DNA from 2 places in the Cellulosimicrobium sp. Marseille-Q8652 genome. Region 1 is predicted to be linked to the other one. Evidence: predicted binding sites of a transcription regulator. Region 1 holds the regulator's gene; the other holds the start of a gene.

Region 1 (13,103 bases):
CTCCTCTCGTGGGGGGTTCTCCTTCCACGCTAGGTCGGCGACCGCGGTCTCGCAGGGCGAGGCGGTCCGTCCCGCCGGTGGGGGCACGCGTGGGACAATGGAGGTCCGTGTCGGCTCGCCGGACCACCGGCGTGACCGCCGACCGAGATTCGGGCCCACATCCGCCCGAGCCCACGCCTTCGCCGACGTCACAGGAGCGCACCCGCGTTGTCCCCGATCCCCAGCGCCGAGCTGAGCACCCGGATCCAGCCGGCGGCCACGCCGCCCGAGCTGATCCGCAACTTCTGCATCATCGCGCACATCGACCACGGCAAGTCGACGCTCGCCGACCGCATGCTGCAGCTCACCGGCGTCGTCGAGCCCCGCGCGATGCGTGCGCAGTACCTCGACCGCATGGACATCGAGCGCGAGCGCGGCATCACCATCAAGTCGCAGGCCGTGCGCATGCCGTGGGGGCGCGCCGACGCGTCGGGGGCCGACCAGGCGTACGCGCTGAACATGATCGACACCCCGGGGCACGTCGACTTCACGTACGAGGTCTCACGCTCGCTCGCGGCGTGCGAGGGCGCGGTGCTGCTCGTCGACGCGGCGCAGGGCATCGAGGCGCAGACCCTCGCGAACCTCTACCTCGCGATGGAGAACGAGCTCGAGATCATCCCGGTCCTCAACAAGATCGACCTCCCGGCGGCGCAGCCCGAGAAGTACGCCGAGGAGATCGCGGGGCTCGTCGGCGGCGACCCCGCGGACGTCCTCAAGGTCTCCGGCAAGACGGGCGAGGGCGTCGAGGTGCTGCTCGACCGGATCGTCGAGCGCGTCCCGGCCCCGGTCGGCGACGCCGACGCCCCGGCCCGCGCGATGATCTTCGACTCCGTCTACGACACGTACCGCGGCGTCGTCACCTACGTGCGCGTCATCGACGGCAACCTGAACCCGCGCGAGCGCATCGTCATGATGTCGACGCGCGCGACGCACGAGCTCCTCGAGATCGGCGTCATCTCGCCCGAGCCCATCATCACGAAGGGCCTCGGGGTCGGCGAGGTCGGCTACCTCATCACCGGGGTGAAGGACGTCCGGCAGTCGAAGGTCGGCGACACGGTGACGAACGCGGCGAAGCCCGCGACCGAAGCCCTCGGCGGGTACTCGGACCCGAAGCCGATGGTCTTCTCCGGCCTGTACCCCGTCGACGGCTCGGACTACCCGACGCTGCGCGACGCCCTGGACAAGCTCAAGCTCAACGACGCCGCCCTCAACTACGAGCCGGAGACGTCCGTCGCGCTCGGGTTCGGCTTCCGCGTGGGGTTCCTCGGCCTGCTGCACCTGGAGATCGTGCGCGAGCGCCTCGAGCGCGAGTTCGACCTCGACCTCATCTCGACCGCGCCGAACGTCGTCTACGACGTCACGCTCGAGGACGGCAGCGTCGTCAAGGTGACCAACCCGTCGGAGTTCCCGGGCGGCAAGATCAAGGAGGTCAGCGAGCCGGTCGTGCGCGCGACCATCCTGGCGCCGAGCGAGTTCGTGGGCACGGTCATGGGGCTGTGCAACGACCGGCGCGGGCAGATGCTCGGCATGGACTACCTCTCGGAGGACCGCGTCGAGCTGCGCTTCACGCTCCCGCTCGCCGAGATCGTCTTCGACTTCTTCGACCAGCTGAAGTCCCGCACGCGCGGCTACGCGTCGCTCGACTACGAGCCCTCGGGCGAGCAGGTCGCCGACCTCGTCAAGGTCGACATCCTGCTCCAGGGCGACCAGGTGGACGCGTTCAGCGCGATCGTGCACAAGGACAAGGCGTACGACTACGGCGTGATGATGACCGCCAAGCTCAAGGAGATCATCCCGCGCCAGCAGTTCGAGGTGCCGATCCAGGCGGCCGTCGGCGCGCGGGTCATCGCGCGCGAGACGGTGCGGGCCATGCGCAAGGACGTCCTCGCCAAGTGCTACGGCGGTGACATCAGCCGCAAGCGCAAGCTGCTCGAGAAGCAGAAGGAGGGCAAGAAGCGCATGAAGAACATCGGGTCCGTCGAGGTCCCGAAGGACGCCTTCATCGCGGCGCTCTCCTCGGACGGCGTGGGCGGCAAGGAGACGAAGGACAAGACGAAGAAGTGACGTCGCGGTGAGCCCGGCCCTCCCGGACGGCGAGCCCGTGCCCGACGACGGCGCCCTCCCCGCGTGGGTCGGTGACGCCGGTCCCGACGCGGCGGACGCCGGGGACGACGTGGCGGCGCGGGCGTTCGGCGTCTACCTGCACGTCCCGTTCTGCTCGGTGCGCTGCGGGTACTGCGACTTCAACACCTACACCGCGTCCGAGCTCGGGGGCGGGGCGAGCCAGGCGTCGTACGCGACGACGGCGCTGCGCGAGATCGACCTCGCGGCCCGCGTCCTGCGGGACGCGCGCGTCCCCGAGCGCCGGGTCTCGACGGTGTTCGTCGGCGGCGGGACCCCGACCCTCCTCCCGGCGGGCGACCTCGGCCGCCTCGTCGCGGGCGTCCGCGCGGCGTGGGGCCTCGCGGACGGCGCCGAGGTCACGACCGAGGCGAACCCCGACTCGGTCACACCGGGTTCGCTCGTCGAGCTGGCCGCCGCGGGGTTCACGCGCGTGTCGTTCGGCATGCAGTCCGCCGTGCCGCACGTCCTCGCGACCCTCGAGCGCACGCACGACCCCCGGCGCATCCCCGACGTCGTGCGCTGGGCGACCGAGGCGGGGCTCAAGGTCTCGCTCGACCTCATCTACGGCACCCCGGGGGAGAGCGTCGACGACTGGCGCACGAGCCTCGAGACCGCCCTCTCGACGGGTGTGGACCACGTCTCGGCGTACGCGCTCGTCGTCGAGCCCGGGACGAAGATGGCCGCCCAGGTGCGACGGGGGGACCTCGCCCTGCCGAGCGAGGACGACCAGGCGACGAAGTACGAGCTCGCCGACGAGCTGCTCACCGCGGCGGGCCTCGGCTGGTACGAGGTGAGCAACTGGGCCCGCACCGACGCCGACCGCTGCCGGCACAACCTCGCCTACTGGCGCGGCGACGACTGGTGGGGGATCGGCCCCGGCGCGCACTCGTACGTCGCGGCCCACCCGGGCGCGTCGCAGCCCGACGGTCGCACGGGCGTGCGCTGGTGGAACGTGAAGCACCCGCGCCGCTACGCGGCGCTGCTCGAGGCGGGCTCGAGCCCCGCGGCAGGACGAGAGCTCCTGACGCACGGCGAGGCCCACCTCGAGCGGGTCATGCTCCGGGTGCGGCTGCGCGAGGGGCTCGACCTGTCGGTCCTGTCCCCGGCGGGTCGTCACGCCGTCGCGGGGCTCGTCGCGAACGGGCTCCTGGACGGCCGCGCCGCCGTCGCGGGCCGCGGCGAGCTCACCCTGCGGGGACGGCTGCTGGCCGACACGGTGGTCCGGGAGCTCACGGCCGGGTGAAGCGGCGACGGACCCGGCGTTTCCTCTAGCGCACGTCACGGATTCCCGACAGGGTGTACCCGGCCGCCGGAAGGTGCGAAAGGCACGAGTCCTCCACACGACGCGCGACGTGCGCACCGGCGGTCGACGCACCGAACGAGGAGACGCGATGAGCGACACGAGCGCCGGCGGCCCGCCGCGCGACGAGAACGACCCGGGCGTGCCGCCGGAGCCGGGGACCCCCGACCTGCCCGGCCCCGCGCAGCCCGAGGCGCCGCAGGACCCGTACGCGGCGGACGGCCCGACCGCCCCGGCGCAGCCGGCCACCGACCAGCCGTACGGCCAGCCGGGCTACCCGCCGCCGGGGAACCCGTACGGCCAGCAGCCTCCGCCCGGACAGGCCTACGGCCAGCAGCCGCCGCCCGGACAGGCCTACGGCCAGCAGCCTCCGCCCGGACAGCCGTACGGCCAGCCGGGCTACCCGCCGCCGGGGCAGCCGTACGGGCAGCCCGGCTACCCGCCGCCCGGGTCGCCGTACGGGCAGGTCGACCAGCCCGTGCAGATCGGCGAGGCGTTCACCTACGGCTGGAACAGGTTCACCCAGAACGCGGGCGTCATCATCGGCGGCGTGCTGACGTACGTCGCCGCCCTGGCCGTGCTGAGCATCCTGTTCTACGCGCTGCTGATCGGCACGGCCGCGACGAGCATCGACCCCGTGACGAACGAGATCAGCACCTCGGGCGGCCTCGTCTTCGGGTTCGGCCTCTTCGCCTTCATCGCCGTGATGGCCGTGCTCGGCTTCCTCGTCCAGGGCGTCGTCGTCAACGTCTCGCTGCTCGTCACGCGCGGCAAGAAGCTCGAGTACGCCGACTTCTTCCGCCTGCCCAACCTCGGCAACGTGATCCTCGCCGCGCTGCTCCTGGGGCTGGCGATCGGCATCCTGAGCATCACGATCGTCGGAGGGATCGTCTTCGCGTTCTTCGCCCTCTTCACGATCTTCTACGTCATCGACAAGAACCTCGGCGTGCTCGACGCGTTCAAGGCGAGCTTCACGGTCGTGAGCAGGAACCTCGCGACCGTCCTGCTGCTGTTCCTCGCGGTCTACGCCGCGCAGATCATCGGCTCGCTGCTCTGCTACGTCGGCCTGCTGGTCGCGCTGCCCGTCGCGCAGATCGCCACCGCGTACGTCTACCGACGGCTCAACCAGGAGCAGCCCGTCTGACGGGGCGCTCGCACGACGAGAGGGAGGCGCCCGCCGGCGCCTCCCTCTCGCGCGTCGGGGGTCGTGCGGCGCGTCCGCGCGCGGTCGGCGGCCGGACCGGTCATCGTAGGAGCGAGGACGCCGTCCCGAGCCGGAACGAGGCAACCCCATGACACAGGATCCCGCCCACCCCAGCGACGAGCCCCGCCGCGACGGCCCCGAGGGTGCCGACGACGCGCCGGGGGCCGGCGCCGCCGCCCGGGCCGGCCCCGCCCCCGCGGCCCGGGGCGCCGGCCCGGCCCCCCCCCCCCCCGCGGGCTCCCCGCCGCCGGTCGCCGGGGCGCAGGCCGGCTACCCGCCGCCCGGGGCCTTCCCGCCGCCGACGCCGGGCCCGGAGGCCGGCTACCCGCCCTCGGCGGGCCCCGCACCGGGGTACCCGCCGCCCGCGCACCCCACGGGCGGGTACGCAGGACCCGTCTTCTCCGTCGGCGAGGCGATCTCCTACGGCTGGCGCAAGGTCACGTCCAACCTGCTGCCGTGGATCCTCGTCGCGCTGATCCTCATCGCGGTCACCGTGGCGTGGAACCTCGTCACCGGCAGCTTCGACCAGTTCCGGGAGGGGTACGACTTCGACGACACCAGCTTCGCGGCGCTCGGCGGGATCACTGTCACGAGCGTCGTGCTCTCGGTCGTCGGGACGGTCATCAGCTACCTCGTCACCGCGTTCCTGACGCGCGGCGCGCTCGACGAGTCGGCCGGCCGGCGGCCGGACGTCGCGGCCTTCTTCCGGATCGGGAACGTCGTCAACGTCCTGCTCGCCGCGCTGATCGTGGGGCTGCTCACCGGGATCGGGCTCTTCCTGTGCATCCTCCCGGGCATCGCCGTGGCGATCTTCTCGGCGTTCGTGTACTACTTCGCGCTCGACCAGCGCCAGGACGCCATCTCCGCGATCCGGTCGAGCTGGTCGGTCGTCGCGAAGAACTTCGGGTCGGTCTTCCTGCTCCTGCTCGCGCTGCTCGGCATCAACATCCTGGGCGCGATCCCGTGCGGGCTCGGCCTGTTCGTCACCATCCCGCTGAGCTACGTCGCCGTCGCGTTCGCCTACCGCCGCCTGACCGGGCAGGTGCCCGCCTGACCGACGTCGTCCACCGCCGCGGCCGGCGCCCTGCGGGGTGCCGGCCGCGGCGTGCTGGAGGGCCACCCCGACGGGTCAGGGCGCGGTGACGAAGTCGATGAGCTCCTCGACCCGGCCGAGCAGCGACGGCTCGAGGTCGGCGTAGCTCCGTACCGTCCCGAGGATGCGCTGCCACGCGCGCGCGACGTCGGCCTGGGAGCCGGCGGGCCAGCCGAGCTCGCGCAGGATCCCGCGCTTCCACTCGGTGCCGCGCTCGATCACGGGCCACCGGTCGAGGCCGACCCGCCCGGGCTTGACGGCCTGCCACACGTCGACGTAGGGGTGGCCCAGCACCAGGACGGTCCCCGTGGGCACGGTGCGCAGGGCCGCGTCGGCGATCCGCTGCTCCTTGCTCCCCGGCACGAGGTGGTCGACGAGGACGCCGACCCGCTGCTGCGGCGTCGGGCGGAAGTCGGCCAGCGCGTCGGCGAGGTTGTCGACGCCGTCGAGCAGCTCGACGACGACTCCCTCGACGCGCAGGTCGTCGCCCCACACCTTCTCGACGAGCTCGGCGTCGTGGTTGCCCTCGACCCAGATGCGGCTGCCGCGCGCGACGCGGGCCCGCTGCCCGGCGACCGCCCGCGACCCGGACGCGGTCCGTGCGGGTGCGGCGGGCGCCCGCGAGGTCACGGGCGCCGTCAGCACGACGGGCGCGCCATCGACCCAGAACCCCGGGCCGAGCGGGAACGTCCGCGTGCGGCCCGCACGGTCCTCGAGGACGACGACGTGCATGCCGCCGGACTTCTCGACGCGGACCACCGCCCCGACCCAGCCGGTCTGCACCTCCTCGACGACGAGGCCGCGCTCGGCCGCCTGGGGGCGCGAGACGGGGCGCGCACGGTGGTGGGGCGTGGCGGGGCCCCCGAGGACGTCGGATCCGTAGCGGTCTGCAGGCACGACGCAACCCTAGGTTCGCGGGGAGCGTCCCGCGGGCCTGCGACACGCGCGAGCGTGCCGGGCCGCGCGGTCCCGCCGGGCGGGCGGACCGGCTCCCCGGGTGGTACGACGGACCGGTGACCGAGACCCCGGAGCGCGAGCGGCACCGCTGGCACGTCCTGGCGGTGTGCCTCGCGGTGGGGTTCGTCACGACGCTCGACGTGTCCATCGTCAACGTCGCCCTGCCCTCGATCGAGGACTCGCTCGAGGCGGGTCCGAGCCAGCTGCAGCTCATCGTCGCCGGGTACACGCTCGCGTTCGGCCTCGCCCTGGTCCCGGCGGGCCGGCTCGGCGACGCCGGAGGGCGCCGTCGTCTCTTCATCGCCGGCCTGGTCGGCTTCGCGGTGTTCAGCCTCGCGTCCGGGCTCGCGCCCACGGACGAGCTGCTCGGCGTCGCGCGCCTGCTCCAGGGCGTGAGCGCCGGCCTGCTCAACCCTCAGGTCGTGGGCCTGATCCAGGAGCTCTTCGGGGGCGCGGAGCGCGGGCGGGCGTTCGGGCTGTTCGGCGCCACGGTGGGTGTCTCGACCGCGATCGGGCCCCTGCTCGGCGGCATCATCCTCGCGATCGCCGGCTCCGACGACGGCTGGCGCTGGATCTTCCTCGTCAACATCCCGGTGATCGCCGTGCTGCTGCCGTTCGCGTGGCGTCTCGTCCCGACGCCCGTGCGTCGACGCGGTCCACGGCGTCTCGACCTCGTCGGGCTCACCCTGCTCGCGGTCGTGACGGTCGCGGTCATGCTGCCGTTCGTCACGACGACGGGCCGCGGCGACGACCCCTCGCGCTGGTGGTGGCTCGCCCTCGGTGCGGCGGTGGGCGTCGTGGCGCTGGTGTGGGAGCGCAGGTACCAGCGGCGGACCGGGGCCGCGGTGCTCGACCCGGACGTGCTCGGGCTCTCCTCGTTCCGCAACGGTGCGCTGCTCGGCATGGCCTACTTCGCGGGCTTCACGGGGATCTTCCTCGTCGTCACGCTCTACCTGCAGGACGAGGTCGGGTACACGCCCCTGCAGTCGGGGCTCGTCGGCATGCCGTTCGCGGCGGCCTCCGGCGTCTCCGCCTGGCTGGCCGGGCGCGCGGTCGCGCGCCTCGGACGCCGCCTGGTCGTCCTCGGCCTGGTGCTCGTCCTGGCCGGCATGGTCGCCGCGGACTTCCTCGTGCGCACGCTCGGCGACGAGCCCGCCGTGATCGGCTGGGCGCTCGCCGCCGCGCTCCTCGTCGCGGGGACGGGCAGCGGCATGGTCATCGCGCCCAACCAGACGCTCGCGCTCGCCCAGGTCCCCGTCGCGAGCGGGGGCGTCGCCGGGAGCATGATCCAGGTGGGGCAGCGCATCGGGTCCGCGGTGGGCATCTCGGTGATCCTCTCGGTGTACTACGGCGGGCTGGCCGCCGGCTCCGACGCCGCCCGGGCGACGGGGCACGCGATGCTCGTCACCATCGGGCTCGTGGGCGTCGCGCTGCTCATCGGTCTGGTGGACCTGCGTTCGCGCGGAGCGGAGGACGGCTCGACCCGGGCGTCGGCCGCGTAGGATTAGCACTCGACGGGTGAGAGTGCCGACCCCCCGGGCGCGTGCAGCGCCGGGCGACGGCACGCGGGTGCGCAGGAGGTGGACGTGAGCGAGGAACGCCGGCTGGAGGTCCTGCGGGCGATCGTCGAGGACTATGTCCTCACGCGCGAGCCCGTGGGGTCGCGCGTGCTCACCGAGCGCCACGGCCTGGGCGTCTCGCCCGCCACGATCCGCAACGACATGGCCGCGCTCGAGGACGCCGGGTACATCGCGCAGCCGCACACCTCGGCGGGCCGCATCCCGACGGACAAGGGCTACCGGCTCTTCGTCGACCGCCTCTCCGGCGTCAAGCCGCTCTCCGCGCCCGAGAAGCGCGCGATCGAGACCTTCCTGTCCGAGGGCGTCGACCTCGACGACGTCATCGCGCGCGCCGGGAGGCTGCTCGCGCAGCTGACGGGCCAGGTCGCCGTCGTCCAGTACCCGTCGCTGCGCCGCTCCGGGCTGCGTCACCTCGAGCTCGTGCCGGTCGCCGAGGGGCGCCTGCTCGTCGTCATCATCACGGACACGGGGCGCGTGGAGCAGCGCACCCTCGAGGTCGGCAGCGTCCCGGACGAGGGCACGCTCGCCGAGGCCCGCGCGCGGCTCAACGCCGCGGCCGCCGGCAAGCGGCTCGCGGACCTCATCCCGGGTCTCGCGGAGGTCGCGGAGACGTTCCAGCCCGACGACGCCCCGCTCGTCCGGGCCGTCGGCGACCTCGTCGCGCAGACGCTCGCCGAGGAGAGCGAGGAGCGCCTCGTCCTCGCCGGGACGGCGAACCTGGCGCGTGCCGGCATGCGGTTCGAGCACGCGCTGCGACCCGTCCTCGAGGCGCTCGAGGAGCAGGTCGTGCTGCTCGGCCTGCTCACGGAGATGGCGGCCGAGTCCGGCGTGAACATCCGGATCGGTCACGAGAACCGGCTGGAAGGACTCGTGGAGACGTCCGTCGTGACGACGGGCTACGGTAACGACGGGGACACGGTCGCCCTGGTCGGCTCCATCGGTCCCACGCGCATGGACTACCCCGGGACGATCGCCGCCGTCCGTGCGGTCGCCCGGTACCTGTCGCGGGCGCTCGGCACGTGACCGGCCGCGCACCGACGACCACCGACCGACGATCGACGACCACCGACCCCCTCGGGCCCGACACCCGGCGCCCGGCACCAGCAGAGAGTGACGTGTGAGCGACTACTACGAGGTCCTCGGCGTGGCCCGCGACGCCAGCCCGGACCAGATCAAGAAGGCCTACCGCAAGCTCGCCCGCGAGCTGCACCCCGACGTCGCGGGGGAGGAGTCGGGCGACCGGTTCAAGGACGTCGCGCGCGCCTACGAGGTGCTCTCGAACCCGGAGAAGCGCCAGCAGTACGACCTCGGCGTGGACCCGACCGCCCCGGGCGGCGGAGCCGGCGGCCCGATGGGCGGCGGGTTCGGCTTCCAGGACATCTTCGAGACCTTCTTCGGCGGCGGCCAGGCGCAGCAGGGACCCATCCCGCGCGCGCGCCGCGGCCAGGACGCGCTCGTGCGGCTCGACATCGACCTCGCCGAGGCGACCTTCGGGGCCAAGCGCGAGCTCCAGGTCGACACCGCGGTCGTCTGCGGGACGTGCGGCGGCTCGTGCTGCCGCCCGGGGACGTCGCCGCGCACGTGCGACGTGTGCCACGGTCGTGGCACGGTCCAGCGCGTCGCGCGCTCGTTCCTCGGGCAGGTCATGACGAGCGCCCCGTGCGCCGCGTGCCAGGGCTTCGGCACGGTCATCCCGGAGCCGTGCGCGGAGTGCTCGGGCGAGGGCCGGGTCCGCAGCCGGCGCACGATCGCCGTCAACGTCCCCGCGGGCGTCGACACCGGCACGCGGATCAAGCTCACGTCGCAGGGCGAGGTCGGCCCCGCCGGCGGTCCGGCCGGCGACCTCTACGTCGAGATCCGCGAGCGCAACCACGACACGTTCGTGCGGCGCGGCGACGACCTGCACTGCACGCTCCAGGTGCCCATGACGGCGGCCGCGCTCGGCACCGTGCTGGAGCTCGAGACCCTCGACGGCCCGCAGGAGATCGACCTGCGTCCCGGCACGCAGCCGGGCCAGATCGTCACGCTGAAGAGCCTCGGCGTCGGTCACCTCCACGGCGCGGGACGCGGCGACCTCAACGTCCACATCGAGGTCCAGGTCCCCATGGCGCTCGACGAGGAGCAGGAGCAGCTCCTGCGCTCGCTCGCGGCGCTGCGGGGGGAGGAGCGGCCCGACCCGCGCCTGTCCGCCGCGCACCCGGGCGTGTTCTCGCGGCTGCGCGACAAGCTCTCCGGACGCTGACCGGTGCGCGTGAGCGAGCCGCGTCGATGAGCGCCCCCGTCTTCCTCGCCGAGACCGGCATCGACCGCGTCGCGCCCGGGGACCGGTACGTCCTCGAGGGCGCCGAGGGCCGCCACGCCGGGGTCGTGCAGCGCAAGGCGCGCGGCGAGCGCGTCGACGTCGTCGACGGCGCAGGCGTCCGCCTGCGCTGCGTGGTCGAGGACGCCGAGGCGGGCACGGTGACGCTGCTCGTCCAGGAGGTCGACCGCGAGCCGGCGCCCGACGTCGTCGTGACGCTCGTCCAGGCCCTCGCGAAGGGCGACCGGGACGAGATGGCCATCGAGGCCGCGACCGAGGTCGGCGTCGACGCCGTCGTGCCGTGGCAGGCGGAACGGTCGGTCGTGGTGTGGCGCGGGGAGCGCGCGGCGAGGTCGCGGGCGCGCTGGCTCGCGACGGTGCGCACCGCGACGAAGCAGGCTCGGCGGGCCCGCCTGCCGCACGTCGAGGAAGCCCTCGACTCCCGCGGGCTCGCGGTGCGCGCCGCGGAGGTCCGCGCCGCGGGCGGGCTCGTGCTCGTCCTCCACGAGGAGGCGACGACCGCGCTCGCCGACGTCCCGCTGCCGGACCCCGCGGCCGGCGCGACGTCGGCAGGCGCCGAGCCCCCGCAGGTGCTCGTCGTCGTCGGGCCCGAGGGCGGCATCTCCGAGCGCGAGGTCGAGTCGCTGACGGCCGCGGGGGCGGTGGCGGCCCGGCTGGGACCGCACGTCCTGCGCACGTCCACGGCCGGCCCCGTGGCCATCGCGCTCCTCGCGCAGCGGCTCGGACGGTGGGGCGTCGAGCCCGGCTGACCACCGCGCGCACGGCACCGCAGGTCCCGGGCGAACGCCCAGGCCGTGGGCTAGCCTCGGGCGCATGACGAGCACCGACACCGACTGCCTCTTCTGCCGGATCGTCGCGGGCGAGGTCCCCGCGACGGTCGTCGCGACGAGCGAGCGCTCGATCGCGTTCCGCGACATCGACCCGCAGGCGCCCGTGCACGTGCTCGTCGTCCCGCGCGACCACCACGGGGACATCGCGCAGCTCGCCGCGGCCGACCCCGAGCTGCTGAGCGACGTCGTCGCGCTCGCGGACCAGGTGGCGGGCGAGCTCGCGGACGGGCAGTTCCGCCTGATCTTCAACTCCGGCCCGCGCGCGGGGCAGAGCGTGTTCCACGTGCACGGGCACGTCATCGCCGGCGCCGAGCTGGGCTGGTCGCCCGCCTGATCCGCGCCCGCGCCACGGCGCCGCCGGAGACGGCGTGTGCGCGCTCCTGCCGCTCGGTACGATGGAGATGCCTGACGGCACGACCACCACGGCCCGAACGAAGGAGCGCAGCGGCGCAAGCCGGCTCATGACATCCCTGCCACGAGACACCGCACCCGGCTCGCCGGACGGAGGAACCACCGAGCACCGGGTCGAGCACCGCATCGTCATCCCGGGCCACGTCCCGATGGTCGCGCTCCTCGGCAGCGGCGACTCCGTGCTCCGCGCCGTCGAGGACGGGTTCCCCGCCGTGGACGTGCACGTGCGCGGCAACGAGATCGCCGTGACCGGCCCCGCCGGCGACGTCGCCCTCGCGTCCCGCCTGCTCGACGAGCTCGTCGAGGTCGTGGAGGCCGGCACCCAGCTCACCGCGGACGTCGTCCGCCGGTCGATCCGGATGCTCACGGCCGCGACCGCGTCGCGACCCGCCGAGGTGCTGACGTTCAACATCCTGTCGAGCCGCGGCCGGACGATCCGGCCGAAGACCGTCGGCCAGAAGCGCTACGTCGACGCGATCGACGCGAACACCATCACGTTCGGCATCGGCCCCGCCGGCACCGGCAAGACGTACCTCGCGATGGCCAAGGCCGTCCAGGCGCTGCAGTCGAAGCAGGTCAACCGGATCATCCTCACCCGCCCGGCCGTCGAGGCGGGGGAGCGGCTGGGCTTCCTCCCCGGGTCGCTCACCGAGAAGATCGACCCGTACCTGCGACCGCTCTACGACGCGCTCCACGACATGATGGACCCGGACGCGATCCCCAAGCTCGTCGACGCCGGGACGATCGAGGTCGCGCCGCTGGCCTTCATGCGGGGCCGCTCGCTCAACGACTCGTTCATCATCCTCGACGAGGCGCAGAACACGACGTCCGAGCAGATGAAGATGTTCCTCACGCGCCTCGGGTTCGGCTCGCGGATGGTCATCACGGGCGACGCGACGCAGGTGGACCTCCCGGGCGGCACCGCTTCGGGTCTGCGCGTCATCGAGGACGTGCTCACGGGCGTGGACGACGTCGAGTTCTGCCGGCTGACGTCGTCCGACGTCGTGCGGCACCGGCTCGTGAGCGACATCATCGACGCGTACGCCCGCTGGGACGTCGCGACGGCGACGGAGCGCGACCGCTCGGCACCGCGCGGCGGCCGGGGGACGGACCAGCGGCACGAGGGGCGGACGGGCGGACGATGAGCATCGAGGTCAACAACGAGACCGAGGCGCAGGTCGACGAGGCGGAGTTCGCCGCGCTCGCGCGGTACGTGCTCGACGCGATGCGGGTGCACCCGCAGAG
Region 2 (16,086 bases), on a different contig from region 1:
CCGTCCGTCGTCCTCACGCCGCACGCGGGCGAGCTCGCGACGCTGCTCTCCGCGCGCGGGGACGACGTCTCGCGGCGAGACGTCGACGCCGAGCCGTGGCGGTGGGCGCGGCGGGCGCACGAGCTCACGGGCGCCACGGTGCTGCTCAAGGGAGCGGTGACGCTCGTCGTCGGGCCGGGCGCCACGTGGTCGCAGGCCGACGCGCCGCCGTGGCTCGCGACCGCGGGCGCGGGCGACGTGCTCGCCGGGGTCCTCGGCGTGCTGCTGGCCGCGCACGGCGAGCGCGTCGTCGAGGAGCCGACGCTCGCGGCCGAGCTGGCCGCGGCCGCCGCGGTGGTCCACGGGCTGGCCGCGGAGCGCGCGAACCCCGGCGGTCCCGTCGCCGCGCTCGACGTCGCGGACCACGTGCCGCGCGTGGTCGCGGAGCTCCTCGCCGCGCGCTGACGGACCGTTCCGCCGTCGGCCCCCGCTCCGCGCGGCGCCTCCCCGCCGCCGCCGACGTGCGTCGGGGCGTCAGGCCGCCGGTACCGTGGGCGGGTGGTCCCCCTGCCCGTGCGCGACGGCCTCAACCCGACGCGCCTCGTCCTGCCGCACGACGCCGCGAGCGTCGCGCGCTGGACGCGCACGCTCGACTACGTGCGGCACCGCTTCCCCGACGACGCCGTGCGCCTCGCCGAGAAGGTCGCCGCGGGCGAGGTCGTCGACGGGCGCGGACGCCCCGTCGACGACCGCACGCCCTACGCGCCGCGGGGCTTCGTGTTCCTCTACCGCGACCCTCCCGTCGAGCCGGACGTGCCGTTCGAGATCCGGGTGCTGCACCGCGACCGGGACCTGCTGGTCGTCGACAAGCCCCACTTCCTCGCGACGATCCCGCGCGGCGCCCACGTGGAGCGCTCCGTCCTCGTGCGGCTGCGCCGCGACCTCGACCTGCCCGAGCTGAGCCCCGCCCACCGTCTCGACCGGGTCACGGCGGGAGTGCTGCTCCTCACCGTCCGCCCGCAGGTCCGCGGCGCGTACCAGGAGCTCTTCGCGCGCCGCGAGGTCCGCAAGACGTACGAGGCGGTCGCCCCGTACGACCCGTCGCTCGAGCTCCCCGTCACGGTCCGCAGCCGCATCGTCAAGCGGCGCGGCGTGATGCGCGCGGAGGAGGTGCCGGGCGAGCCCAACGCCGAGAGCCGCGTGGACCTCGTCGAGGCCGACGCGTCGCGCGGCCTCGCGCGCTACCGGCTCGAGCCCCACAGCGGCAAGACCCACCAGCTGCGGCTGCACATGGACCGCCTCGGCGTGCCGATCCTGCACGACAACTTCTACCCGGAGCAGTACGACGTCGCGCCCGACGACTACTCCCGTCCCCTGCAGCTCGTGTCGCGCTCGCTCCGGTTCACCGACCCCCTGGACGGCCGGGAGCGCCGGTTCGAGACCGACCGGGTGCTCGACGCCTGGTGAGCGCGCCGGTGACGCCCCCGCCCGAGTGAGAGAATCGTGGACCGTGAGCGACACCCAGCGCACGACCCCGGCCGGGCGGCCCGCCGGGACCAGCGGCGGACCCGACGCGCACGCCTACCCGGCGCGCGCCGTCGTCGACCTCGCGGCGATCCGGGACAACGTCCGGGCGCTCGCCGGGCACGCGCCGGGTGCCGACCTCATGGCGGTCGTGAAGGCGGACGCCTACGGGCACGGCCTCGTGCCGAGCGCGCTCGCCGCGCTCGCGGGCGGTGCGACGTGGCTCGGTGCCGCGCAGCCGAGCGAGGCGCTCGCGCTGCGTGCGGCGGGCGTCGGTCCCGACCGGGCGCGCGTGCTGACGTGGCTGTACCCGCCCGGCGCGCCGCTGCGCGCCCTGCTCGACGCGGACGTCGACGTGTCGGTCGCGGCGGGCTGGGCGCTCGACGAGGTCGTCGCCGCGGCGCGCGCGTCGGGCCGTACCGCACGCGTGCACGTCAAGGTCGACACAGGGCTCGGGCGCAACGGCGTCATGCCCGTCGACCTGCCCGCCGTCCTCGACGCGGCGGCCCGCGCGTCCGCCGAGGGTCTCGTGCGCGTCGTCGGCGTCTGGTCCCACCTCGCCTTCGCGGACGAGCCGGGCCACCCGAGCGTCGTCGCGCAGGCCGAGGTCCTCGACGAGGCCGTGCGCCAGGCCGAGGCGTCGGGAGCACGGCTCGAGGTGCGTCACCTCGCGAACTCCGCCGCGACCCTCACCGCGCCGCGGACCCACTACGACCTCGTGCGCCCGGGGCTCGCGGTCTTCGGGATGTCGCCCGTCCCGCAGGTCGGGCCGCCGCAGGACTTCGGCCTGCGGCCCGCCATGACGCTCGAGGCGCGGCTCGCCACGGTCAAGCACGTCGGCGCGGGCCAGGGTGTCTCCTACGCGCACGCCTACACGACGCAGCGCGAGACCGTGCTCGGTGTCGTGCCGCTCGGCTACGGGGACGGGATCCCCCGGCACGCGTCCGGCGGACCGCACGGTCCGACGGCGGCGCCGGGCGGCCCCGTGCTCGTCGGCACCGGGGCGACCGAGCGCGTGCTGCGCGTGCGCGGGCGCGTGTGCATGGACCAGGTGGTGCTCGACCTGGGCCCCGGCGCGAGGGAGCAGGCCGGCGACGTCGTGACGCTGTTCGGCGCGGGCGCCGGTCTCGAGCACGGCGGCACGCCCACCGCGGAGGACTGGGCGCGGGCCGCGGGGACCATCAGCTACGAGATCACCACCCGGCTCGGCGCACGCGTCCCCCGTGCGCACGAGGGGCTGGACGTGCTCGACGACGCCGCGCGAGCCCTCCTGGACCCCCCGACGACCGACCCGACCGCGCCCGAGAGGAACCCGGCACCGTGACCGACACCACCGTCCCCGCCGACGAGCCGCCCGTCGTCGTGCTGCCCGACGCCGAGGCCACCCGCGCGTTCGGCACCGCGCTCGCGGACGTCCTGCGCGCGGGCGACCTCGTCGTCCTCACGGGCGACCTCGGCGCCGGGAAGACCACGCTCACGCAGGGCATCGGCGCGGGGCTCGGCGTGCGGGGCCAGGTCGCGTCGCCGACGTTCATCGTCGCGCGCGAGCACCCGTCGCTCACGGGTGGTCCCGCTCTCGTGCACGTCGACGCGTACCGCCTGGGCTCGCTCGACGAGGTGGACGCGCTCGACCTCGACTCGAGCCTCGACGAGTCGGTGACCGTCGTGGAGTGGGGCAGCGGGCTCGTCGAGTCCCTCGCGGGCGACCGGCTCGAGATCGTCCTGGAGCGGCCGCGCGGCGCGGTCGGGGCCCGCGCCGGCGCGGGCCCCGTCGTGCCCGGTGCGGACGCGCACGACGACGCGCCCGAGGCCGGTGCGCGCCGCGTCGTCGTGCGGGCCGTGGGCGCGCGCTGGTCCGACCTCGACGTCGACGCGCTGGCCCGTGCCGCCGGCGTCCGGGTCGCGGCGGGCGCCGCAGAGCCGTCGGGCGACGCGGGCGAGCCGCCCGTGCGGTCGTAGGCTGGTTCCGTGGCCGTTCTCGCGCTCGACACCTCCGCGTCCGTGACCGTCGCCGTCGTCGGGGACGACGGCGCCCGCCTCGCCCGGCGCGAGGCGCCCGAGCGCCGCCGGCACGCCGAGGCGCTCGCCCCGCTCGTCGAGGAGGCGCTCGCGGAGGCCGGCGTCGACCGCGCGGACCTCACCGCGGTCGCGGTGGGCACCGGCCCGGCGCCGTTCACCGGGCTGCGCGTCGGTCTCGTCACCGCGCGGGCGCTCGGCTTCGCGCTCGGCGTCCCCGTGCTCGGGGTGCCGACCCTCGACGCGCTGGCGGCGCAGGCCGTGAGCGACCTCGGCCTCGCCCCGGACGACGAGGTCCTCGTCGCGACCGACGCCCGCCGTCGGGAGGTGTACTGGGCGCGGTACCGGGTCGTCGCGCACGAGGGCCCGCACGCCGTCCCCGTCGTGGAGACGGTGGCGGGGCCCGACGTCGCTCCGGCCGCGACGGTCGCCGAGCACGCGACGGGTGCCGTCGTCGTCGGGGAGGGCGCGTCGCTGTACGCCGACGTGCTCGACCTCGCGGAGGACGCCCCGCTCGTCCCCGACGCCGCGGTGCTCGCCCGGCTCGCGATCGCCCGGCGCGACGCCGGGGCGGACCAGCCCACCGAGCCGCTGTACCTGCGTCGTCCCGACGTCCAGGCGCCCGCGGGCGCGAAGCGCGTGAGCGACGCCGGGGCGGCCGCGGCGGCGCCCCGATGAGCGCGCGCCGGTACGAGATCCGTCTGCGCCCGCTGCGCGCGGCGGACCTGGACCGGGTGGTCGAGCTCGAGCGCGAGCTGTTCGGGCGCGGCGCGTGGACGTACGGCATGCTGGCCGACGAGCTCGCGGGACCGGGACGCTGGTACGTCGCCGCCGAGCCCGTGCGCCTGTACGCGGCGGGACCGCAGCCCGTCGTCGGGTACGCGGGCCTGTGGTTCGACGGCGACGTCACGCAGATCATGACCATCGGCGTCGACCCGGCGTTCCAGCACCAGGGCGTCGGCTCGACGCTCCTCGACGCCCTCGTCGCGCGCTCGCGCGAGCTGCGCGCGCACGCGGTGCTGCTCGAGGTGCGGGTCGACAACGACGTGGCGCTCGCGATGTACGCCAAGCACGGCTTCGAGCAGCTCGGCATCCGGAAGCGCTACTACCAGCCCGAGGGCGTCGACGCGTACACGATGCGGCTCGAGCTCACCCCGCTGGGCGACGACGACCCCGACTACGGCACCGCGTCGGACGCGGGCAGCGTCCTCGCGTGACGCCCCGGGAGCGGGTCCTCGTCGACGTGCGGGGCCTCGCGGCGGCGCTCGCCGCCGAGCGGCCTCCGGTCGTCCTCGACGTCCGGTGGGCGCTCGGCGTCACCGACGGGCGCGACCGGTACCTCGCGGGCCACGTGCCCGGCGCCGTCTTCGTGGACCTCGAGGCCGAGCTCGCCGCGCCGCCGTCGCCCGCCGCGGGCCGCCACCCTCTGCCCGACCCGCAGGACCTTCAGGACGCGGCCCGGCGCTGGGGCGTGCGCGGCGACCGGGGCGTCGTCGTCTACGACACCGTCGGGGGCACGTCGGCGGCTCGCGCGTGGTGGCTCCTGCGGTGGGCGGGCCACGACGGCGTGCGTCTCCTCGACGGCGGCCTCGCGGCGTGGGAGCGCGCCGGGCTGCCGGTCGAGGCGGGCGAGGTGCGCGCGGAGCCGGGCGACGTCGTCGTCACCCCGGGCGCGCTGCCGGTCCTCGACGCCGACGGCGCGGCCGGCCTCGCGGCGGCGGGCGTGCTGCTCGACGCCCGGGCGGGGGAGCGGTACCGCGGCGAGGTGGAACCCGTCGACCCGCGCGCGGGTCACGTCCCGGGCGCGCTGAGCGCGCCCACGACCGCGAACCTCGGTGGCGACGGGACGTTCCTCGACGACGCGGCGCTGCGCGGTCGGTTCACGGCCCTCGGGGTCGTGCCCGGCACGGAGGTCGGGGTGTACTGCGGCTCCGGCGTCACCGCCGCGCACGAGGTCGCGGCGCTCGCGGCGATCGGGGCCGACGCGGCGCTCTACGCCGGCTCGTGGTCGCAGTGGTCGAACGACCCGGCCCGGCCCGTCGAGACCGGGCCGGGCGCGTAGTCGCTCAGACGACGGCGATCGCCTGCTCGGGCGCGAGCCGCGGGGAGCGCGGGTAGGCGGTGCCGTGCCCGTCGGCGACGCCCACGTTGATGACGAGGAGGGACCTCCACCCGCTGTCGGCGAAGAACTCCGCGTCGATGCCGTCGCGGTCCATGCCGTTCATCGGGCCGGTCGCGAGGCCCGCGGCGCGCAGCCCGACGACGAGGTAGCCGGCCTGGAGCAGGGCGTTCGTGCGGGCCATGTCGTCGCGGACGTCCGGCGCGCCGGCGAGGCTCTCGCGCATGCCGGGGACGTGGGGGAACAGGACGTCCATGTGCTCGTGGAAGGCGGGGTCGTACGCGACGACGAGGGACAGCGGCGCGTTCGCGACGCGCTCCTTGTTGCCGTCGGCCATGTGCGCGACGAGGCGCTCCCGGGCCTCGGGCGTGCGCACCGCGAGCACGCGCAGCGGCAGCGTGTTCATCGCGGTCGGGCCCCACTTGACGAGGTCGTAGACCGCGGCGAGCTGCTCGTCGGTCACCTCGGCGGCGGTGAAGTCGCGCGCCGTCCTGGCCTCGCGGAAGAGGCGGTCGGCCGTGGCGTCGTCGATCTGCAGGGCGGCGGGGGCAAGAGTTTCGGTGCTCATGCCCCGAGCAACAGTCAATTCTTCAACCATCTTCCCGGCAGAGCGTGTGACGTGGGCGACAGCCCGGCCACGTCCGCGCGCGCGACTACCCTGGACCCATGCTCTCTCCTGTGGCCACGGACGGTGGCGAGCCGCTCGTCCTCGGCATCGAGACGTCGTGCGACGAGACCGGGGTCGCCCTGGTCCGCGGTCGCGAGCTCCTGGTCGACACGGTCGCGAGCTCGATGGACGAGCACGCGCGGTTCGGCGGCATCATCCCGGAGGTCGCCTCGCGCGCCCACCTCGAGGCGATGATCCCCACGCTCGAGCGCACGCTCGGCACCGCCGACGTCGACCTGTCGGAGGTCGACGCGATCGCCGTCACGGCGGGACCCGGGCTCGTCGGCCCGCTGACGATCGGTGCGTCCGCGGCGAAGGCGCTCGCCCTCGCGCTCGGCAAGCCCCTGTACGGGGTCAACCACGTCATCGGGCACGCTGCCGTCGACGAGCTGGTCCACGGTGCCTTCCCCGAGCGCGTGATGGCCCTGGTCGTGTCCGGCGGGCACAGCTCGCTCCTGCTCGTGGACGACGTCGCGACGTCGGTGACCGAGCTCGGCTCGACGCTCGACGACGCCGCGGGGGAGGCGTTCGACAAGGTCGGGCGCCTCCTCGGCCTGCCGTACCCCGGCGGCCCGCACATCGACCGGCTCGCTCGCGAGGGCGACCCCGCCGCGATCCGTTTCCCGCGCGGTCTCACGGCGCGCAAGGACCAGGAGAAGCACGCCGACGACTTCTCCTTCTCGGGCCTCAAGACGGCGGTCGCGCGGTGGGTCGAGGCGCGGCAGGACGCCGGGCTGGAGATCCCGGTGCACGACGTCGCGGCGTCCTTCGCGGAGTCCGTCGCCGACGTCCTCACGGCCAAGACGCTCGCCGCGTGCGAGCGGCACGGCGTCGACACCCTCGTGGTCGGGGGCGGCTTCTCGGCGAACTCGCAGCTGCGCGACATGGCGGCGAAGCGCTGCGCCGAGGCGGGCGTCGAGCTGCGCATCCCGCCGATCCGGTACTGCACGGACAACGGCGCGATGATCGCGGCGCTGGGGTCCGCGGTCGTGCGGGCCGGCGTCGCGCCGTCGCGCCTCGACATCGGCGTCGACTCGTCCATGCCGCTGACGACCGTCACGGTCTGAGCCGCCGTCCGCCACCGCGGACGGATCAGAGCGGGCGGCCCGCCCGCATCTCGGCGACCAGCGACCGCACGACGGCGTCCAGCTCGCCGCCGTTGCGCCGGGCGACGGCGCGCTGGCGCTGGTACGACGCCCCGCGCCGCAGGATCGTGCGGACCCCGTCGAGCTCGTCGAGGCACCCGAGCCGCGCGGCCACGGGCTCGAGCTCGGCGAGGAGGCGTGCCACCGCGTCGGTGACGAGCTCCTCGTTCCCCGCACGGTCGAGGATGATGATCGCGTCCATGCCGTAGCGCGCCGAGCGCCACTTGTTCTCCTGCGCGAACCACGGGGGGAGCGTGGGCAGCTCGCGGCCCTCGTCGAGCAGCGTCGAGAAGTGCTCGACGAGGCAGTGGGTCAGGGCGGCGAGGGCGAGGAGCTCCGTGACGTTCGTCGTGCCGTCGCAGATGCGGGTCTCCAGCGTGCCGAACCGGGGCGCCGGGCGCAGGTCCCAGCGGATCTCGCTGAAGTCGTCGATCACCCCGGTGTGCAGCATGTCGGCGACGTAGCCCTCGAGGTCGGGCCACGCCTCGAACTGGAAGGGCAGGCCCGCGGTGGGCAGCTGCTGGAACATCAGCGCACGGTTCGACGCGTACCCCGTGTCCTTGCCGCCCCAGAAGGGGGAGCTCGCCGAGAGCGACTGCAGGTGCGCGAAGCACGTCAGCATCGCGCGCTGGATCGGCAGCACCTTGGCGCGGTCCTCGATGCCGACGTGCACGTGGACCCCGTAGATGAGCATCTGCCGACCCCACCACTGGGTGCGGTCGATCAGGGTGGTGTAGCGCTGCTTGTCCGTGACCTTCTGCTGCGCCCAGCGCGCGAACGGGTGCGTGCCCGCGCACATGAGCTCGACGCGCAGCGGGTCCGTGACGGCGCGGATCTCGTCGATCGAGCGCTCGAGGTCCCTGCCCGCCTCGCCGACCGTCCGGCGCACCCCGCTGACGACCTCGACGGTGTTGAGCAGGAGCTCCTGCTTGATCGACGGGTGCTCGCCGCCGCCCGCCGGGCGGACGGCGTCGAGCACGGTCCGCGCGACCTGCCTGAGGTCGCCGGAGTCGGCGTCGACGAGCGCGAGCTCCCACTCGAGACCGACGGTCGAGCGCTCGGAGCGCGCGAAGGGGATCTCCACGGCCTCAGCCCTCCCGCCCGGTGGTCGTGACCCGGTCGAGGGGGTCGACGACGAGCACGCGCTGCTGCCCCCCGACGCGCGTCAGGACCACCGTGGCCTCGGCGTCCCCGGTGAGCGCGAGCTGCTTGCGCAGCTGCTCGGGCGTGACGGCCGTCCCGCGCTTCTTGACCGTGAGCCGCCCGACGCCGCGCTCGCGCAGGTACGCGCGCAGCCGCTTGAGGCCGAACGGCATCGTGTCGAGCACCCGGTACCCGCGCGCGAGCCCGGCCGCGAGACCGTTCTCGCCCACCGGGGCGGGCGTGTCCGTCGTGACGTACGCGATGGTCCGGTCGAGGAGGCGCCCCTCGAGCTCGGCCGCGGCGTGCCCCACGAGGCCGGCCCGGATCACCGCGCCGTCCGGCTCGTACAGGTAGTGCCCGACGTCGCCCGCCTCGGGCGCGACGTCCTCGTCGCCCGGCCGGTGCGCGAGCGACCGGGCGACGGTGTGCTCGGTCCCGTCGGCGTCGGTCCGCGTGGTGAGGACGAGCGCGGCGCGCCCCGGCCCCGCGGGGGCCAGCGGCCCGAACCACAGCGCGGCCTCCACGACGTCGCCGTCGACCGACACCCACTCGGTCTCCGCGTCGGCCGGCAGTCCGTTGTGGGAGATGCCCGGTCCGACCTTGATCCCCACGGCCGGGACCCGGTCGCGCACGGCCCACACGGCGTCGAGCGGCGGCGCGTAGGCGTGCGGGTCGAAGACCCTCGACCCGGAGCGCGTGCGCCGCGCGGGGTCGGCGTAGACGCCCTCGACACCATCGGCCGCGAGGTCGAGCGCGAGACCGTCGCCGTGGCGCACCTCCGCCTCGGGGAAGTGGCGGAGGTTCACGGTCGCGAGGGCCGCGGTGAGCTCGTCGACGTCCGTCGCCAGAACGTGGAGGCCGGTCCCGGCGAAGGCGAGCGAGTCGGCCCCGATGCCGCACGTGAGGTCGGCGACCTTCGTGACACCGGCCCCGAGGTACCGCTGCGCGTGCCGGGCGGCGACGACGAGCCGGGTGGCCTGCTCGAGGCCCGCCTGGGTGAAGAGCATGCCGTCGGCGAACGCCCCGAACTTGGCGCGCGCGGCCGCCCGCAGGCGCGACTGCGTGAGCGCCGCCGCCGCGAGGTCGGGGTCCACGCCCTTCGCGCGCAGCCCCGCCGACAGCACGAGCGCCTGGTGCTCGTCGTAGGGCGGCAGCGCGCCGAGCAGGGCCCAGCCCTCGGGGCTGAGCAGCTTCGACAGTGCGGCGGCGTCCATGCGTCGATCCTTCCACGGACGTGCGGGCCGGTGCGCCCGGGGGCCGGTGGGGACACGCTGGCACTCGCCTTGACCGAGTGCTAACCGCGACCTAGATTGGGCAACGGGTCGGCGCCGTCAGCGACGGTGGCGACCCGACGAGCGACCCGGCTGCCGGCACCCGCGACGACGGCCAGCCACGGTGCGCTCGACCCAACCGTCAGCAGTTCTCACAGCGAAAGGGGAGGTCCGACGTGTCGGTCCCCATCAAGCCGCTCGAGGACCGGATCGTCGTGAAGGCCCTCGAGGCCGAGACCACGACCGCATCCGGCCTGGTCATCCCGGACACCGCCAAGGAGAAGCCCCAGGAGGGCGAGGTCCTGGCCGTGGGTCCGGGCCGTGTCGACGACAACGGCAACCGCGTCCCCCTGGACGTGACCGTCGGCGACAAGGTCATCTACAGCAAGTACGGCGGCACCGAGGTCAAGTACGGCGGCGAGGACTACCTCGTCCTGTCCGCGCGCGACATCCTCGCCGTGGTCGTCGGCTGACCCAGCCGGCACCGAACGCCACAGGGCCCCGCGACCGTCATGGTCGCGGGGCCCTGTCGTGCCGCCGACGGGTCGCCCCACCCGCCGCGGCGTGCCGGCGCGCTCGTGGTGAGCGCGCGCACCGACCGGTCTGCCGTGCCGCTGCGGTGCGTCGTCGGACCGCAGCGGTCAGCCGTCTGGTGTCAGCCCGTCTTGCGCGCGGACCCGGCGAGGATCGCCGCGCGCTCGTCCTCGCTCAGCCCGCCCCACACGCCGTAGGGCTCGCGCACGCGCAGCGACTGCTCGCGGCACTGCATCATCACGGGGCAGCTGTGGCAGATCGCCTTGGCGGCCTCCGCGCGTCGTCGCCGCGTCGAGCCTCGCTCGCCCTCGGGGTGGAAGAACAGCGTGTCGTCCTGATCGCGGCACGAACCCTGGTACTGCCATTCCCAGAGTTCCATCACCGGTCCGGGGAGCCTCGAGATCTCTGCCATGGCGAACAACCTACAAGCGTTGCAGGGGTTGTTCAAGTCCCTGTGTCGATCTCGTGAATCCGCAGGTCGTGGCGAGGTCTCCCCGCACATGTCTCCAGCATCGCGTCAGCGACCGCCCACGCGGGCGCGACCACGGGCCCGGAGCGGCCGGCGGCGCGATGCCTCGGCGCTCTGGCGCGTTCGTCCGCGCTCTGAACAAGTGCTGCACAGCGCGCGACGCGAACGAGGTCACGGTGTGGTCGAGGTGGGGTCCGGCGAGTGGCGGGACCTGGTCGTGATCGGCAGAATCGATCCATGACCTCCGTGCGGTCCGCCCCCGACCCCGAGGGAGCCCGACCGACCATGTCCCACAGTCCCGGTCTCGCCGTCGCCGTCGTCGCCCGACGCCTCGGCGTCGCTCCGGCGACCCTGCGCACCTGGGACAGGCGCTACGGGCTGGGCCCCTCCGAGCACCAGGCAGGTTCGCACCGTCGCTACACCGACGACGACGTCGCGCGCCTGTTCATCATGCGGCGCCTCACGCTCGAGGGCGTGGCGCCGGCCGACGCCGCCCGGAACGCCCTCGCGGCCGACGGCGACGAGCTCGCCGCCCACCGGGGGGCGAACGTCGCCCTGGAGGCGGCGGAGAGCCCCGACGGCGCCCAGGACGACCTCGACGACGCGGACGAGCCGGACGACGCGGGCGACCGGGCGTCCGTCGCGACGGTGCCCCGCACCGCCGGGCCGCGGCCCTTCCTGCGTGCCGTCACGGGCGGGGACAAGCGCGAACCCGCCGCTCCCCAGCTCGGCGGGCTGCGCGACGCCCGGCCGGTGACGGTCTCCGACGCGGTCGACGCCGCCATCGCGTACGACCAGCGCACGTGCGACCGCCTGCTGCGCATCCCGACGGGGACCGACCCGGCCGACTGGTGGTCCGACCTCGTCGAGCCGGCGCTCGAGCGCCTCGCGGAGCGGACGGTCCTGGCCACGTCCGGCGAGGTGCCCGAGGTCGTCCTCGCGAACGCGACGCTCGGGGCCCTGCGCGAGTACACCCAGGCGCGCGAGGACGCGATCGTCGCCGCGGGCGGGCCCCCGCGCAACCACCCCAGCCGGATGCGACGCATCGTGCTCGTGTTCGCCGCGCCGGACGAGCCGCTGCCCCTCGCCGCGCACGCGCTCGCGGCCGCGCTCGGCTCGCACGGCGCGATGGCGCGGATCGTCACCGGCCCGGCCAACGTCCACCGCACGCTCGAGCTCGTGACGATGGTCCGGCCCGCCGCCGTCGCGATGGTGACGACGCAGACGCGGCCCGACCTCGGCATCGTCCACGCGACGTTCGAGGCGAACCCCGGGCTCCCGGTGTTCGTCGGACTGCCCAGCGACGACGTCGCGGCCGACCTCCCGCTCGCGCCCACGGTGCACCGCGTCCGGAGCTTCCCGGGGCTGCTGCACGAGCTCCTCGCCGTGGTGCGCTGACCGCCGCGCCCTGCCGGCCCGGGGCGCCGCCGTTCCCGTCCCTGGCGCGCCCGCGACGGGAATACCGAGGGGGCGTGCGGCGTAGAATCCTGGTGTGACCGCCTCGCCCGCCCCCGGTTCCACGCCCGCCCCCTCGCCCGCGCCCGGGCACGACCCGTTCGGCTTCCTCGGCCTCACGTACGACGACGTGCTGCTGCAGCCGGGGTACTCGGACCTGGCGCCGTCGGAGATCGACACGACGACCCGCCTCACGCGCGAGATCTCGATCCGCGTCCCGCTCGTGTCGGCGGCCATGGACACGGTCACGGAGTCCCGCATGGCGATCGCCATGGCGCGGCAGGGCGGCATCGGCGTGCTGCACCGCAACCTGTCCATCGAGGACCAGGCGTATCAGGTGGACCTGGTGAAGCGGACGCAGACCGGCATCATCTCCAACCCTGTGACGATCGGGCCCGACGCGACGCTCGAGGAGCTCGACCGGACGGCGGGGGAGTACCGCATCTCCGGCTTCCCGGTGCTCGACGCGCAGCAGCGCCTCGTCGGGATGGTCACCAACCGCGACCTGCGCTTCACGCCCGTCGCCGAGTGGGCGACGACGAAGGTCGACGAGGTCATGACGCGGCAGCCCCTCATCACCGGTCCGTCGGGCATCTCGCGCGAGGACGCGACCGCGCTGCTGCGCAAGCACAAGATCGAGCGGCTCCCGCTCGTCGACGCCGACGGGCACCTCACCGGTCTCATCACGGTCAAGGACTTCGTGAAGTCCGAGCAGTTCCCCAACGCGTCGAAGGACGGCCAGGGGCGTCTCCTCGTCGGTGCGGCGATCGGCTACTTCGGCGACGCGTGGCAGCGCGCGACCACCCTCATCGAGGCGGGCGTCGACGTCCTCGTCGCCGACACCGCGCACGGCAACGTCCGGATGCTCATCGACATGGTCCGGCGCCTCAAGACGGACCCCGCCACGCGGGACGTCCAGGTGATCGGCGGCAACGTCGCGACGCGCGAGGGCGCCCAGGCGTTCGTCGACGCCGGCGCGGACGCCGTCAAGGTGGGTGTCGGTCCGGGGTCGATCTGCACCACGCGCATCGTCACGGGCGTGGGCGTCCCGCAGGTCACGGCCGTCTACGAGGCCTCGCTCGCCGCCCGGCCCGCGGGCGTCCCCGTGATCGCCGACGGCGGCATGCGCCACTCGGGCGAGATCGGCAAGGCGATCGTCGCCGGCGCCGAGACCGTGATGCTCGGCTCGATGCTCGCCGGGACCGAGGAGTCGCCGGGCGAGACGATCCTCGTCCACGGCAAGCAGTACAAGGCCTACCGCGGCATGGGCTCGATGGGCGCGATGTCGTCGCGCGGCAAGAAGTCCTACTCCAAGGACCGGTACTTCCAGGCCGAGGTCACGAGCGACGACATGATCGTCCCCGAGGGCATCGAGGGTCAGGTCCCGTACAAGGGCACGCTCCAGGCCGTGTCGCACCAGCTCGTGGGCGGCCTGCACCAGACGATGTTCTACGTCGGTGCGCGCACCGTCCCCGAGCTGCAGGAGAAGGGGCGCTTCATCCGGATCACGTCCGCGTCGCTCAAGGAGAGCCACCCGCACGACGTGCAGATCACGGCCGAGGCGCCGAACTACTCGGGCTTCTGAGCCTCACGTCGGACAGCGGAGCGGTCGGACGGCGTCCGCCCCGTCGTCGTGACGGAGCGGACGACGGCCGACGGCGACGTCAGGACGTCATGACGCGCGTGTGGAGCGCCTGGACGGCGTACCGCGCGGCCCAGAACGCACCGTGCTGCCACGCCGAGATCTCCGACATCCAGTCGCCCGCGAAGTAGACGTTCCCCGCGCCCTGCTGGAGCTGCTTGAAGCGCGACGACTGCGTGTTCGGGTAGGCCCACGCCCCCTCGATGTAGGGCACCTTGTGCCACGCGATGGAGAACGAGCTCTCGAGCTCGGTCCGGTACTTCTCGCCGTGGATCTTGACGCCCTGCTCGACGGCCCGCAGCTCGCGCTGCCTCGGTGCCATGTCGCCGTAGGCGCGGGCGTTCGTGCCGGTGTTGTAGTAGCCGACGACGAGGCCCTTGCGCTCGCCGTACCCGTAGGACGGGTACCAGACGTGGGCGAGGTCCATGTCGGTCTCGGTGATGCCGCCGAAGATCCGGTGGTCGTCCTCCCAGAAGCGCGACCGGTACTGCAGCCCGATCTTGCCCGCCGGCGCCCCGACGGCGAACTCGCCGAGCGCCGCGTCGATGTCGGGTCCCCAGTTCGTCTGCCAGCGGCGCATGAGGCCCGCGGGCGCCGAGACGACCGCGAAGTCGGCGTCGATCTGGCGGGCCTTCCCGTTGTGCGCGGTGTACGTGACCCGGACGCCGCCGGTGGTGTTCTCCACGGCCGTGACGGGGGAGTTGAGGAGCACGTTCTGCTTGCCGATGGCCCGGACGAAGTAGTCGAACGTCGTGTCCATGCCGCCCTTGGGCTGGAACATGAGCATCGACTGCTCCCAGTTGATCTCGAACGGGAAGTACATGCCCATCCGCGAACCGAGGACCTCCGAGACGCTGCCAGGACCGGGCAGCGGCGTGCCGTGCTCGTTCCACGCGGACGGGTAGACGGAGTAGCCGCGGTTGTTGCCGCCCTGGTAGGTCCCGTCCGCCTTGAGTGACCCCCAGCTGCGCAGGAACGCGCGCAGGTTCTCCTTGTCGGCCGCGGTCAGCCTCTGGTCCAGCGCACCCTGGTCGGTGGCGTACGTGAGGAGCTCGGAGGTGTACCCGAAGACGTCGGCCTTCGCGGTCCGGTACCGGACGGGGTTGCCCGGCGTGGCGCCGGTGCGCTCGTTGTAGAGGTACGCGTCGGCGTTCGCGTTGGTGAAGACCTCGTAGGGCACGCCCAGCTCGCGCAGGTAGTCCATCGTGACCATCCACTGCGCGATGCGGCCGGCACCGGCGTTCATGTAGATGTTCTTGTCGAAACGGGCCGTCTGCGTGACCCCGTTGACGTCGGTCTCGGAGTCCCCGCCGCGGATGGTCAGCGTCCGCCCGCCCGCGCGGTGGCGCGCCTCGAGGACGGTGACCTTGTAGCCGGCCTTCTGGAGCTCGTACGCCGACGCCAGGCCCGCCGGACCCGCTCCGACGACGACGACCTTCTTGGCCGAACGGCCCGTCAGGGTGAAGTCGCTCTTCGTCGGGGCGATCCAGGACTCGTTCCTCGGCTGCGCCGCCGCCGTGGGGGCGAGCCCGACGGCTCCCATCGTGGCGAACATGACGCCGGCTCCGGAGGTGGCGCCGACCGCCTGGAGGAAGTTGCGCCGGGAGACGCCGGTCGTGCTCTCGTCTGTGACCATGTGGCTCGGACCTCTCGTGGGGGGAAAGGCCTGACGGACGGCGGTCCCGGCCCTTCGATGCCGGGTGCCGCCGTCAGCACCGTCGCTGACGTTAAGGACGTCGCGTCGCCACCGTGGGTCCGGCGCGTTTCGCGCCGGTCAACGCCGCACGGACCTCGTAAACGTCTCGTTTCGTGCCGGGAAAAGCACGACCACGTGCGGCGCGCCGTGGCGCGGGCTCCTGGCGCGCCCGCGGCCGGCGCACGTACCCGCCCGACACGCGCGCGTCACGGCGGCGAAACGCCCGGTCGCTACGGTCGCGGCTCCGGCCGGGGCTCGCCCCGCCACGTCGGGCGCCAGGGCGGCGCCCGTCATCTCTTCCTGGAGGCACTCATGAAGAACCGCACGAAGGTCGTCCTCGCCGTCGCCCTCACCGCCGCCGTCGCGGTGCCCGGGACCGCCGTCGCCGCCGGCAGCCTCTTCCAGCCGAAGCCCACCGAGGCCCAC

Evidence for each region. The regulator HrcA, encoded in region 1, represses chaperone genes, less so after heat shock. The targets are predictions, from matches to a motif close to TTNGCACTCGNNNNNNNCGAGTGCNAA.
Region 2: a site for HrcA is predicted at 9,865-9,891, ahead of groES (co-chaperone GroES). Genes of this name have one in related genera too.

The regions. Positions count from the first base shown of each region.
Region 1 covers NZ_CBCOPS010000002.1:850,223-863,325, forward strand. Annotated here, with positions in the region: gene lepA (translation elongation factor 4) at 208-2,103, shown strand; gene hemW (radical SAM family heme chaperone HemW) at 2,111-3,406, shown strand; gene ACWPWV_RS13630 (hypothetical protein) at 3,555-4,607, shown strand; gene ACWPWV_RS13635 (hypothetical protein) at 4,756-5,721, shown strand; gene ACWPWV_RS13640 (DUF3097 domain-containing protein) at 5,797-6,657, opposite strand; gene ACWPWV_RS13645 (MFS transporter) at 6,774-8,219, shown strand; gene hrcA (heat-inducible transcriptional repressor HrcA) at 8,304-9,320, shown strand; gene dnaJ (molecular chaperone DnaJ) at 9,415-10,539, shown strand; gene ACWPWV_RS13660 (16S rRNA (uracil(1498)-N(3))-methyltransferase) at 10,566-11,366, shown strand; gene ACWPWV_RS13665 (HIT domain-containing protein) at 11,431-11,781, shown strand; gene ACWPWV_RS13670 (PhoH family protein) at 11,909-13,003, shown strand; gene ybeY (rRNA maturation RNase YbeY) at 13,000-13,103, shown strand, end outside.
Region 2 covers NZ_CBCOPS010000001.1:370,602-386,687, reverse strand. Annotated here, with positions in the region: gene ACWPWV_RS01680 (bifunctional ADP-dependent NAD(P)H-hydrate dehydratase/NAD(P)H-hydrate epimerase) at 1-444, shown strand, start outside; gene ACWPWV_RS01675 (pseudouridine synthase) at 538-1,446, shown strand; gene alr (alanine racemase) at 1,490-2,827, shown strand; gene tsaE (tRNA (adenosine(37)-N6)-threonylcarbamoyltransferase complex ATPase subunit type 1 TsaE) at 2,824-3,462, shown strand; gene tsaB (tRNA (adenosine(37)-N6)-threonylcarbamoyltransferase complex dimerization subunit type 1 TsaB) at 3,472-4,197, shown strand; gene rimI (ribosomal protein S18-alanine N-acetyltransferase) at 4,194-4,736, shown strand; gene ACWPWV_RS01650 (sulfurtransferase) at 4,733-5,581, shown strand; gene ACWPWV_RS01645 (malonic semialdehyde reductase) at 5,586-6,206, opposite strand; gene tsaD (tRNA (adenosine(37)-N6)-threonylcarbamoyltransferase complex transferase subunit TsaD) at 6,305-7,372, shown strand; gene ACWPWV_RS01635 (glutamate--cysteine ligase) at 7,398-8,534, opposite strand; gene ACWPWV_RS01630 (THUMP-like domain-containing protein) at 8,539-9,807, opposite strand; gene groES (co-chaperone GroES) at 10,041-10,337, shown strand; gene ACWPWV_RS01620 (WhiB family transcriptional regulator) at 10,520-10,810, opposite strand; gene ACWPWV_RS01615 (MerR family transcriptional regulator) at 11,153-12,265, shown strand; gene guaB (IMP dehydrogenase) at 12,360-13,907, shown strand; gene ACWPWV_RS01605 (flavin monoamine oxidase family protein) at 13,987-15,600, opposite strand; gene ACWPWV_RS01600 (Rid family hydrolase) at 15,973-16,086, shown strand, end outside.